DNA from 2 places in the Melaminivora sp. genome. Region 2 is predicted to be linked to the other one. Evidence: predicted binding sites of a transcription regulator. Region 2 holds the regulator's gene; the other holds the start of a gene.

The links. The regulator HrcA, encoded in region 2, represses chaperone genes, less so after heat shock. The targets are predictions, from matches to a motif close to TTAGCACTCNNNNNNNNNGAGTGCTAA.
Positions count from the first base shown of each region.
Region 1: a site for HrcA is predicted at 1,981-2,007, ahead of rpoH (RNA polymerase sigma factor RpoH). Genes of this name have one in related genera too.

Region 1 is NZ_DAMCAM010000018.1:6,820-11,167, reverse strand. It holds gene RT051_RS05845 (pitrilysin family protein) at 1-376, opposite strand, end outside; gene ftsY (signal recognition particle-docking protein FtsY) at 406-1,575, shown strand; gene cutA (divalent cation tolerance protein CutA) at 1,585-1,920, opposite strand; gene rpoH (RNA polymerase sigma factor RpoH) at 2,042-2,980, shown strand; gene RT051_RS05825 (tripartite tricarboxylate transporter substrate binding protein) at 3,092-4,111, shown strand; gene RT051_RS05820 (SCO family protein) at 4,149-4,348, opposite strand, start outside.
Region 2 is NZ_DAMCAM010000006.1:24,540-28,887, reverse strand. It holds gene hemW (radical SAM family heme chaperone HemW) at 1-1,116, shown strand, start outside; gene RT051_RS02410 (I78 family peptidase inhibitor) at 1,168-1,509, opposite strand; gene RT051_RS14665 (hypothetical protein) at 1,520-1,831, opposite strand; tRNA gene RT051_RS02400 (tRNA-Ile) at 1,846-1,922, opposite strand; gene hrcA (heat-inducible transcriptional repressor HrcA) at 1,982-2,986, opposite strand; gene RT051_RS02390 (NAD kinase) at 3,018-3,914, shown strand; gene recN (DNA repair protein RecN) at 3,917-4,348, shown strand, end outside.

The DNA.
Region 1 (4,348 bases), on a different contig from region 2:
AGCCGGTGTAGTCGCGGCTGGTGAAGGCGTTCTCCTGCCCGCCCAGGGCAGCGACGCGGCGCGAGAACTCGCCCGGCGGCACGTCCCGGGAGCCCTTGAACATCATGTGTTCGAGCACGTGCGCCACGCCCGAGGTGCCGTCCACCTCGTCCATGGCGCCCACGCGCAGCCAGACCATGTGCACCGCCGTGGGCGCGCGTCGGTCGGGCTGGACAATGAGCTGCATGCCGTTGGCCAGCGTGAACTGCTGCGCGCCCGTGGCCTTGGCGGCCGCGGGCGCGGCAGTCGGTGCGGGCCTGGTGGGGGCGGAAGGAACGGACTGGGCCAGGACATGCGAGCCGGCCAGCAGGACGAGAAGGGCAATGGCGCGTTTCATAGAATGGATGCGATTCTAAGAACCTGCCAATGTTCAGCTTTTTCAAGAAAAAAACCACCCCCGAGAACCCGGCGCAGGCACCGACGCCCGCCGCGGCACCGGCTCCAGCACCGGCAGCTCCCGTGCCTGAGGCGCCGGCCGCACCCGCCTCACCTCCCGCACCTGACCTGACTGCCCCTTCGGCCAGCGCACCCGCGGACGCGCCGGGCGCCATGGCCTGGCTGCGCCGTTCCTTCGGGGGCGGCACGCCGGCCCCGGTGGTGGCCGAGCCGGTGCAGAAGCCCCGCTCCGACGCGGCCGGGCGCCAGGGCTGGATGGAACGTCTGCGCAGCGGCCTGCACAAGACCGGCACCAGCATCGCCACGGTCTTCACCGGCACCCGGATCGACGAGGCGCTCTACGAGGAACTGGAGGACGCGCTGCTGATGGCCGATGCCGGCGTCAAGGCCACGCAGCACCTGCTCGACGACCTGAGGCGCCGCGTCAAGGAAAGCAAGGCCACCGAGCCCGCCGCCGTCAAGGGCCTGCTGGCCGACGCGCTGGCCGACCTGCTGCGCCCGCTGGAAAAGCCGCTGGTGATCGGCGAGCACAGCCCCACCGTGATCATGGTGGCCGGCGTGAACGGCGCGGGCAAGACGACTTCCATCGGCAAGCTCACGCGCCACTTGGCCGACCACGGCCAGAGCGTGCTGCTGGCCGCGGCCGACACCTTCCGCGCCGCCGCGCGCGAGCAACTGGGCGTCTGGGCCACGCGTAACACGGTGGAGATCATCAGCCAGGAAGGCGGCGACCCGGCGGCGGTGAGCTTCGACGCGGTGACGGCCGGTCGTGCCCGCGGGCGCGACGTGGTGCTGGTGGACACGGCCGGGCGCCTGCCCACGCAGCTGCATCTGATGCAGGAGCTGGCCAAGATCCGCCGCGTCATCACCAAGGCCGAGGCCAGCGCGCCGCACGAGGTGCTGCTGGTCATCGACGGCAACACCGGCCAGAACGCCCTGGCCCAGGTGCGCGCCTTTGACGATGCGCTCCAGCTCACCGGCCTGATCGTCACCAAGCTGGACGGCACGGCCAAGGGCGGCGTGCTGGCCGCCATCGCTCAGGAGCGGCCCGTTCCCGTCTATTTCATTGGTGTGGGCGAGCGCGTGGAGGACCTGGAAACCTTCAACGCCCGCGAATTCGCGCAGGCCCTGCTGGCCTGAACCGGGCGCTCAGAGCCTGTCCACCTGCTGCGCCACCCACTGCGCGTAGTCGCCCTCGGCCTGCACCTCGTGGGTGAGCAGCTGCGGCACCTCGTAGGGGTGCTGCGCGCGCAGCCAGACGCGCAGGCGCGGCGCGGTGGCGGGCAGCGTCTTGCACGACAGGCGCCACTCTGTTTCATCGCAGGCGCTGCCATGCCACTGGTAGTGCGAGGCGATCTGCTCGACCTGCACGCACGCGGCCAAGCCTGCGCCGACGGCTCCGGCAGCCAGGCGGCGCGCCTCCTCGGCACTGGCCACGGTGGTGGTGACGACGGCAATGCCGCCAGGGCTGTGGTTGCTGGTCATGGTCGCGATTGTGTCGTCCCTGCGCGACTGCCTCCTACGCGATAGCAGGAACTTATGGCCTTAGCACTCCATCCAAGCGAGTGCTAATATGATTGACAAGTTACACGAAAGGACATCTGCCATGGCTCTTCAGACTGCCCCTTCCGCGGCCAACACGCTGGCGCCCGCCAGCGCCTGGGCCGTCGTGCCGCCGCTGGGCAATCTGGACGCCTACATCACGGCGGTCAATCGCCTGCCCCTGCTTACGTACGAGGAGGAGCAGCGCTACGCCCGCCAGCTGCAGAGCGACGGCAACGTCGAGGCCGCTGGCCGGCTGGTGCTGTCGCACCTGCGCCTGGTCGTCTCGATCTCGCGCCAGTACCTGGGCTACGGCCTGCCGCATGGCGACCTGATCCAGGAAGGCAACGTCGGCCTGATGAAGGCCGTCAAGCGTTTCGACCCCGACCAGGGCGTGCGCCTGGTGAGCTATGCCATGCACTGGATCAAGGCCGAGATCCACGAGTACATCCTGAAGAACTGGCGCATGGTCAAGGTGGCCACCACCAAGGCACAGCGCAAGCTGTTCTTCAACCTGCGCTCGATGAAGCAGGGTTTCAAGGCCGGCTCCGAGGGCGCGGACACGCATCGCGACACGCTGTCCGAGCGCGAGATCGCCCAGATGGCCGAACAGCTCAACGTGCGGCGCGAGGACGTGATCGAGATGGAAACCCGCCTGTCGGGCGGCGACGTGCTGCTCGACCCGGCGCCCAGCGATGACGGCGAGCAGGCCTTCGGCCCCATCGCCTACCTGGCCGATCCGGGACACGAGCCCACGGCCATGATCGAGTCGCGCCAGCGCGACGTGCTGGCCACCGATGGCATCGCCCAGGCGCTGGAGGCGCTGGACGCGCGCAGCCGGCGCATCGTGGAGGAGCGATGGCTGCGGGTGAACGACGATGGCTCGGGCGGCATGACGCTGCACGAGCTGGCGTCCGAGTACGGCGTGAGCGCCGAGCGCATCCGCCAGATCGAGACGGCAGCCATGAAGAAAATGCGCAAGGCGCTGAGCGAGTACGCCTGATCCCTTCGCCCGTCCCTGGGGCGGACGGATAATCCGGCGCGCGGCCTCGATGGGCCGCGCGCTTTTTTTCGTCCGCGGCCCAGCCCGCGGCTTTCAGGAGACCGACCCACCATGCCCAGCCCCTCCTCCCTTCGACGCGCCCTGCTCGCCTGCGCCGCACTCGGCCTGGCCGGTGCCGGCGCCACCGCGGCCGCCCAGGGCGCGGCCGCCCCCGCCACACCCGGCTGGCCCGCCAAGAGCCTGCGCATCATCGTGGGCTTTCCGCCCGGCTCCTCGCCTGACCTGACGGCGCGCACCTTCTCCGAGCCCCTGTCCAGGGCGCTGGGCCAGCCCGTCATCGTGGAGAACAAGGTTGGCGCGGGCGGCAATATCGGCGCCGACACCGTAGCTAAGGCCACCGACGGTCACACCATCGGCCTGTTCATCAACGGCAACCTGACCATTGCCAGGTTGCTCAACCCGCAGGTCACCTACGACCCGGCGCGCGACCTGGCGCCACTGTCGCTGATCGGCGTCTCGCCGCTGGTGCTCACGGTGCCCGTGGGACAGAAGGACGTGCCTGCCACGGGCGATGCCCGCGCCTTCCTCGACGCCGCGCGCGCTGCCGGTGACCGCTGGAGCTATGGCACGCCCGGCGTGGGCACCGTGGGCCACCTGGGCACGGAGCTGCTCAAGGCGCGCACGGGCATCGACCCGCTGCACGTGCCCTACCCCGGCTACCCGCAGGTGGCCACTGCCATGGGCGGCGGCCAGCTGCAGATGGCGCTGCTGCCGCCGGCGCTGGCCCTGTCGCAGGAGCGTGCGGGCAAGCTCAAGCGCATCGGCGTGACCTCGGCCGGGCGCAGCACGCTGGCGCCCGAGGTGCCCAGCCTGGCCGAGGCCGGCGTGCGCGACTTCCAGCTGGAAATCTGGAACGCCTTTGCCGCTCCGGTCAGCATGCCGGCGCCGGTGCGCGCGCGCCTGTCGGCGGTGATCGGCGAGATCGCGCGCAGCCCCGAGGTGCGCGACAAGCTGTTCCAGCAGGGCTGGCAGGCGGTAGGCTCGTCGGCCGAGGGCCTGGCCAACCGCATGCAGGCGGACACCGCGGCCATGGCCCGGGTGATCCGCGAGCAGAAGATCAGCGCGCAGTGAGCGGCGCGGGGCGCGCGCCCCGCCCGGCCGCTTTGCGTCAGGCGCCCTCGGCCAGCAGCGCGCGCACGTCGGCCAGCAGGGCCGGCGCGCCGCTGCCATAGCGGTGGTACACGCGCAGGCGCCCGGTCGTGTCGTAGACGTAGTTGCCGGCCGAGTGGTCCATGGTGTAGCTCGTCGGTGTGCTGCCGTCCACGCGCTTGTAGTAGATCTTGAAGTCACGCGCCACCGCGGCAAGCT
Region 2 (4,348 bases):
CCCTGGTGCCTGCGCAAGTGCCCCTACTGCGACTTCAACTCGCACGAGGCGCGCGAGGGCGCGGCCGCCCTGCCCGAGCAGCGCTACCTCGACGCCCTGCAGGCCGATCTGGAGGCCGCCCTGCCCCTGGTCTGGGGCCGCACGGTGCACAGCGTCTTCATCGGCGGCGGCACGCCCAGCCTGTTCTCACCCGAGGCCATCGACCGCCTGCTGGCGGCGGTGCGTGCGCGCCTGCCGCTGGACGCCGGCTGCGAGGTCACCCTGGAGGCCAACCCCGGCACCTTCGAGAAAGAGCGCTTCCGGGCCTTTCGCGGCGCCGGCGTCACGCGGCTGTCGATCGGCGTGCAGAGCTTCAACGACCAGCACCTGGCGGCTCTGGGGCGCGTGCACGACCGCGCCCAGGCCCTGGCCGCCGTGCAGGAGGCCAGCGAAGCCTTCGAGACCTTCAACCTGGACCTGATGTACGCCCTGCCCGGCCAGAGCATGGCCGAGCTGGAGGACGACGTGCGCCAGGCCCTGGCGCATGCGCCGCCGCACCTGTCCATCTACCACCTGAGCATCGAGCCCAACACCTTCTTCGCCCGCCACCCGCCCGCCGGCCTGCCCGAGGACGATGACGCCTACGCCATGCTCGACCGCATCACCGAGCTGACCGCGGCCGCGCAGCTGCAGCGCTACGAAGTCTCGGCCTACGCGCGCGCCGGCCACCAGTGCCTGCACAACCGCAACTACTGGCAGTTCGGCGACTACCTGGGCATCGGCGCGGGCGCGCACAGCAAGCTCAGCTTTGCCCACCGCATCGTGCGCCAGGTGCGCTTTCGCGAGCCACAGCGCTACATGGCCCAGGCGCTGGCCGGCAACGCCATCGCGCAGGACGAGGACGTGCGCCGCGCCGACCTGCCGTTCGAGTTCATGCTCAACGCGCTGCGCCTGCGCGAGGGCTTTGCCCTAGCCGAATTCACCGAGCGCACGGGCCTGGCGCTCACCGCCATCGAGCGCGGCCTGACCCAGGCCGAGGCGCGCGGCCTGCTGGCGCGCGACATGGAGCGCGCCTGGCCCACCGAGCGCGGCCTGGACTTCCTGAACGACCTGCAGGAGCTGTTCCTGCCCGACTGAGCCGCGCCGGGCCCGGCCCGCAGAGCGCGCGCCCGGCCCCGCGCGCCGCCTTCAGCCGCAGTCCGCGGCCAGCACCTTGCCGCCGGCGTCCACGCGCAGGTTCAGGCGCTCGGCGTTGTGCTCCAGCGTCACCGCCTGCCCCGGCCGCAGCACGCGCGCCATGCGCGCGCCCGAGGCCACCCGCGCCTGCTCGACCACCTGGGCGGTGCTGCTTTTGCCCACGGCCTGCTGCGCGGCCTGGGCGTTGCAGGTGCCGCCCACCGGCGCGGTACTGGCCCCGATGGGGCGCGGCGCCGGCGCTGGAGCGCCACCCTGCGGCCCCAGGGCCGAGCAGCCGGCCAGCGCCAGCAACGCGGCGCTTGCCGCCATGGGAAGAATTCGCCTGCCTGTCATGTGTCTCTCCTCAGATGGGCATCAACAAAAAGGCCGGGCCCGAAAAACCGGCCTCCAGATCCTGAATATCGGTCTGAATGGTAGGGCGTACGGAGCCCGGGCCCGCAGCCTGGCGGCGAGGGCGGGTCACCAACGCGCCAGCCCTTGCGAGGCACGCACGCGGTGGATCGAACGCGGTATCCGCAACGCCTGGCATCACCAGCGCATCGGCGATGTTGCGCCGCTGCCTCGTCAATCGCTGGCAGTCCTCGAAATGCTCACCAAGCCGGTTGGTGGCAGGTGCCCGGAAAGCAAAAAGGCCAGTCCCGAAGAACTGGCCCAAGTGCTTGTTTCGACTGGTAGGGCGTGCAGGACTTGAACCTGCGACCAAGGGATTATGAGTCCCCTGCTCTGACCAACTGAGCTAACGCCCCCTGCCCCACCACGGGCCGCGGGCCCGGCGCCAGGGGAGCCGGCTATTGTAGGGTCTGCCTCACCTGCGGTGGCTCAGGGCGTTGGAGACGAGTTTCGAGGTGATGTCCACGATCTGGATCATGCGGTCGTAGGGCATGCGCGTCGGGCCGATGACGCCCAGCGTCCCCACCACCTTGCCGTCCACCTCGTAGGGGGCACTGACCACCGACAGCTCCTCGAACGGCACGACCTGGCTCTCGCCGCCGATGAAGATGCGCACGCCCTCGGCGCGGCTGGAGATGTCGAGCAGGCGCAGGATCTGGGTTTTTTGCTCGAACAGGTCGAAGGCGCGGCGCAGGTGGCTCATGTCGCTGGCGAAGTCGCTCACCGACAGCAGGTTGCGCTCGCCGGAGATGACCACCTCCTCCTGCGAGGCCGACAGCGCGTCCGTGCCGGCATTCACAGCCGCCTGCATGAGTTCGGCGATCTCCCCGCGCAGGCTCTCCACCTCGTGCTTGAGCCGCTCGCGCACCTGCTCCATGGTCAGGCCCGCGTAGTTGGCGTTCAGGAAGTTGGCCGCCTCGGCCAACTGCGACTGGGTGTGGTCGGTCTCGGTGAAGATGACGCGGTTCTGCACGTCGCCGTCGGGTGAGACGATGATCACCAGGAGGCGCCGCTCGGACAGCCGCAGGAACTCGATGTGCCGGAACACCGAGGCGCGCCGCGGCGCCATCACCACGCCGACGAACTGCGACAGGCTCGACAGCAGGTGCGCGGCGTTGGCGATCACCTTCTGCGGCTGCTCGGGCATGAGCTGCAGCGCCGGCAGCTGGTCTTTTTGCACCGTGAGCATGGTGTCCACGAACAGGCGGTAGCCCCGGGCGGTGGGGATGCGGCCGGCAGAGGTATGGGGGCTGGCGATCAGGCCCAGCTCTTCCAGGTCGGCCATGACGTTGCGGATGGTGGCTGGCGACAATTCCAGTCCCGAAGCCCGCGACAATGTCCTGGAGCCCACCGGCTGACCTTCCGCGATGTAGCGCTCCACCAGCGCTTTGAGCAACAACTTGGCACGGTCATCGAGCATCGAATCATTTTAGTGATGTAATTTCCGACCCATGCTGCCCATCTTCCGCCGCGTCGCCATCATCGGCAAATACCAGCGCTCCGCAGGCGGCGCCATGCCGGAGAACTCGCGCGAGATCATCGACTGCATCGCCCGCTTCGTGGCCGAGCAGGGCTGCGAGCCGGCTCTGGAGGCCGAGACCGCCCAGCTGCTGGACCTGCACGCCTACCCCACCCTGGACATCGAGGGCATAGGCCGCCAGTGCGACCTGTGCCTGGTGGTGGGCGGCGACGGCACCATGCTCGGCGTGGGGCGGCGCCTGGCCAGCCACGGCACGCCGCTGGTGGGCATTAACCAGGGGCGGCTGGGCTTCATCACCGACATCCCGCTGGACAGCTACCGGGCGGCGCTCGAACCCATACTGCACGGCGACTACGAGGAGGACGTGCGCCCCCTCATGCACGCCTGCGTGATGCGGGGCAGCGAATGCGTGTTCGAGGCGCTGGCGCTCAACGACGTGGTGGTCAACCGCGGCTCGACCTCGGGCATGGTGGAGCTGCGCATCGAAGTCGATGGCGTGTTCGTGGCCAACCAGCGCGCCGACGGGCTGATCGTCGCCTCGCCCACGGGTTCGACGGCCTACGCCCTGTCCGCGGGCGGGCCCATGCTGCACCCCGCGCTGCCCGGCTGGGTGCTGGTGCCGATCGCGCCGCACACGCTGTCCAACCGCCCCATCGTGCTGTCGGACGCCACCCAGGTGGCCATCGAGGTGGTGGCTGGCCGCGACATCAGCGCCAATTTCGACATGCAGTCGCTCGCTTCCCTGCAGCATGGCGACCGCATCCTGGTGCGCCGCTCGGCGCACCGCGTGTGTTTTCTGCATCCGCGCGGCTGGAGCTACTTTGCCACCTTGCGCAAGAAGCTGCGCTGGAACGAAGGAGGTTCCTGAACATGGCCTTGAGGCGCATCGCGCTGAAGGATTTCGTCATCGTGCCGACGCTGGAGCTGGATCTGGCGGGCGGCTTCACGGTGCTCACCGGCGAGACCGGGGCGGGCAAGTCCATCCTGATCGACGCGCTGCAGCTGCTGCTGGGCGCGCGCGCCGACACCGGCGTCATCCGCGAGGGTGCCGAGCGCACCGACATCAGCGCCGAGTTTGACGCCACCGGCTCCGAGGCGCTCGCCGCGTGGCTGCACGAGGCCGGCTTTGCCGCCGAGGACCGCCTGCTGCTGCTGCGCCGCACGGTGGACCTGCAAGGCAGGAGCCGCGCCTGGATCAACGGCACGCCCGCCACCGCCGCGCAGATGCGCGCCCTGGGCGAGCACCTGCTGGACATCCACGGCCAGCACGCCTGGCAGAGCCTGACCCGGCCCGATGCCGTG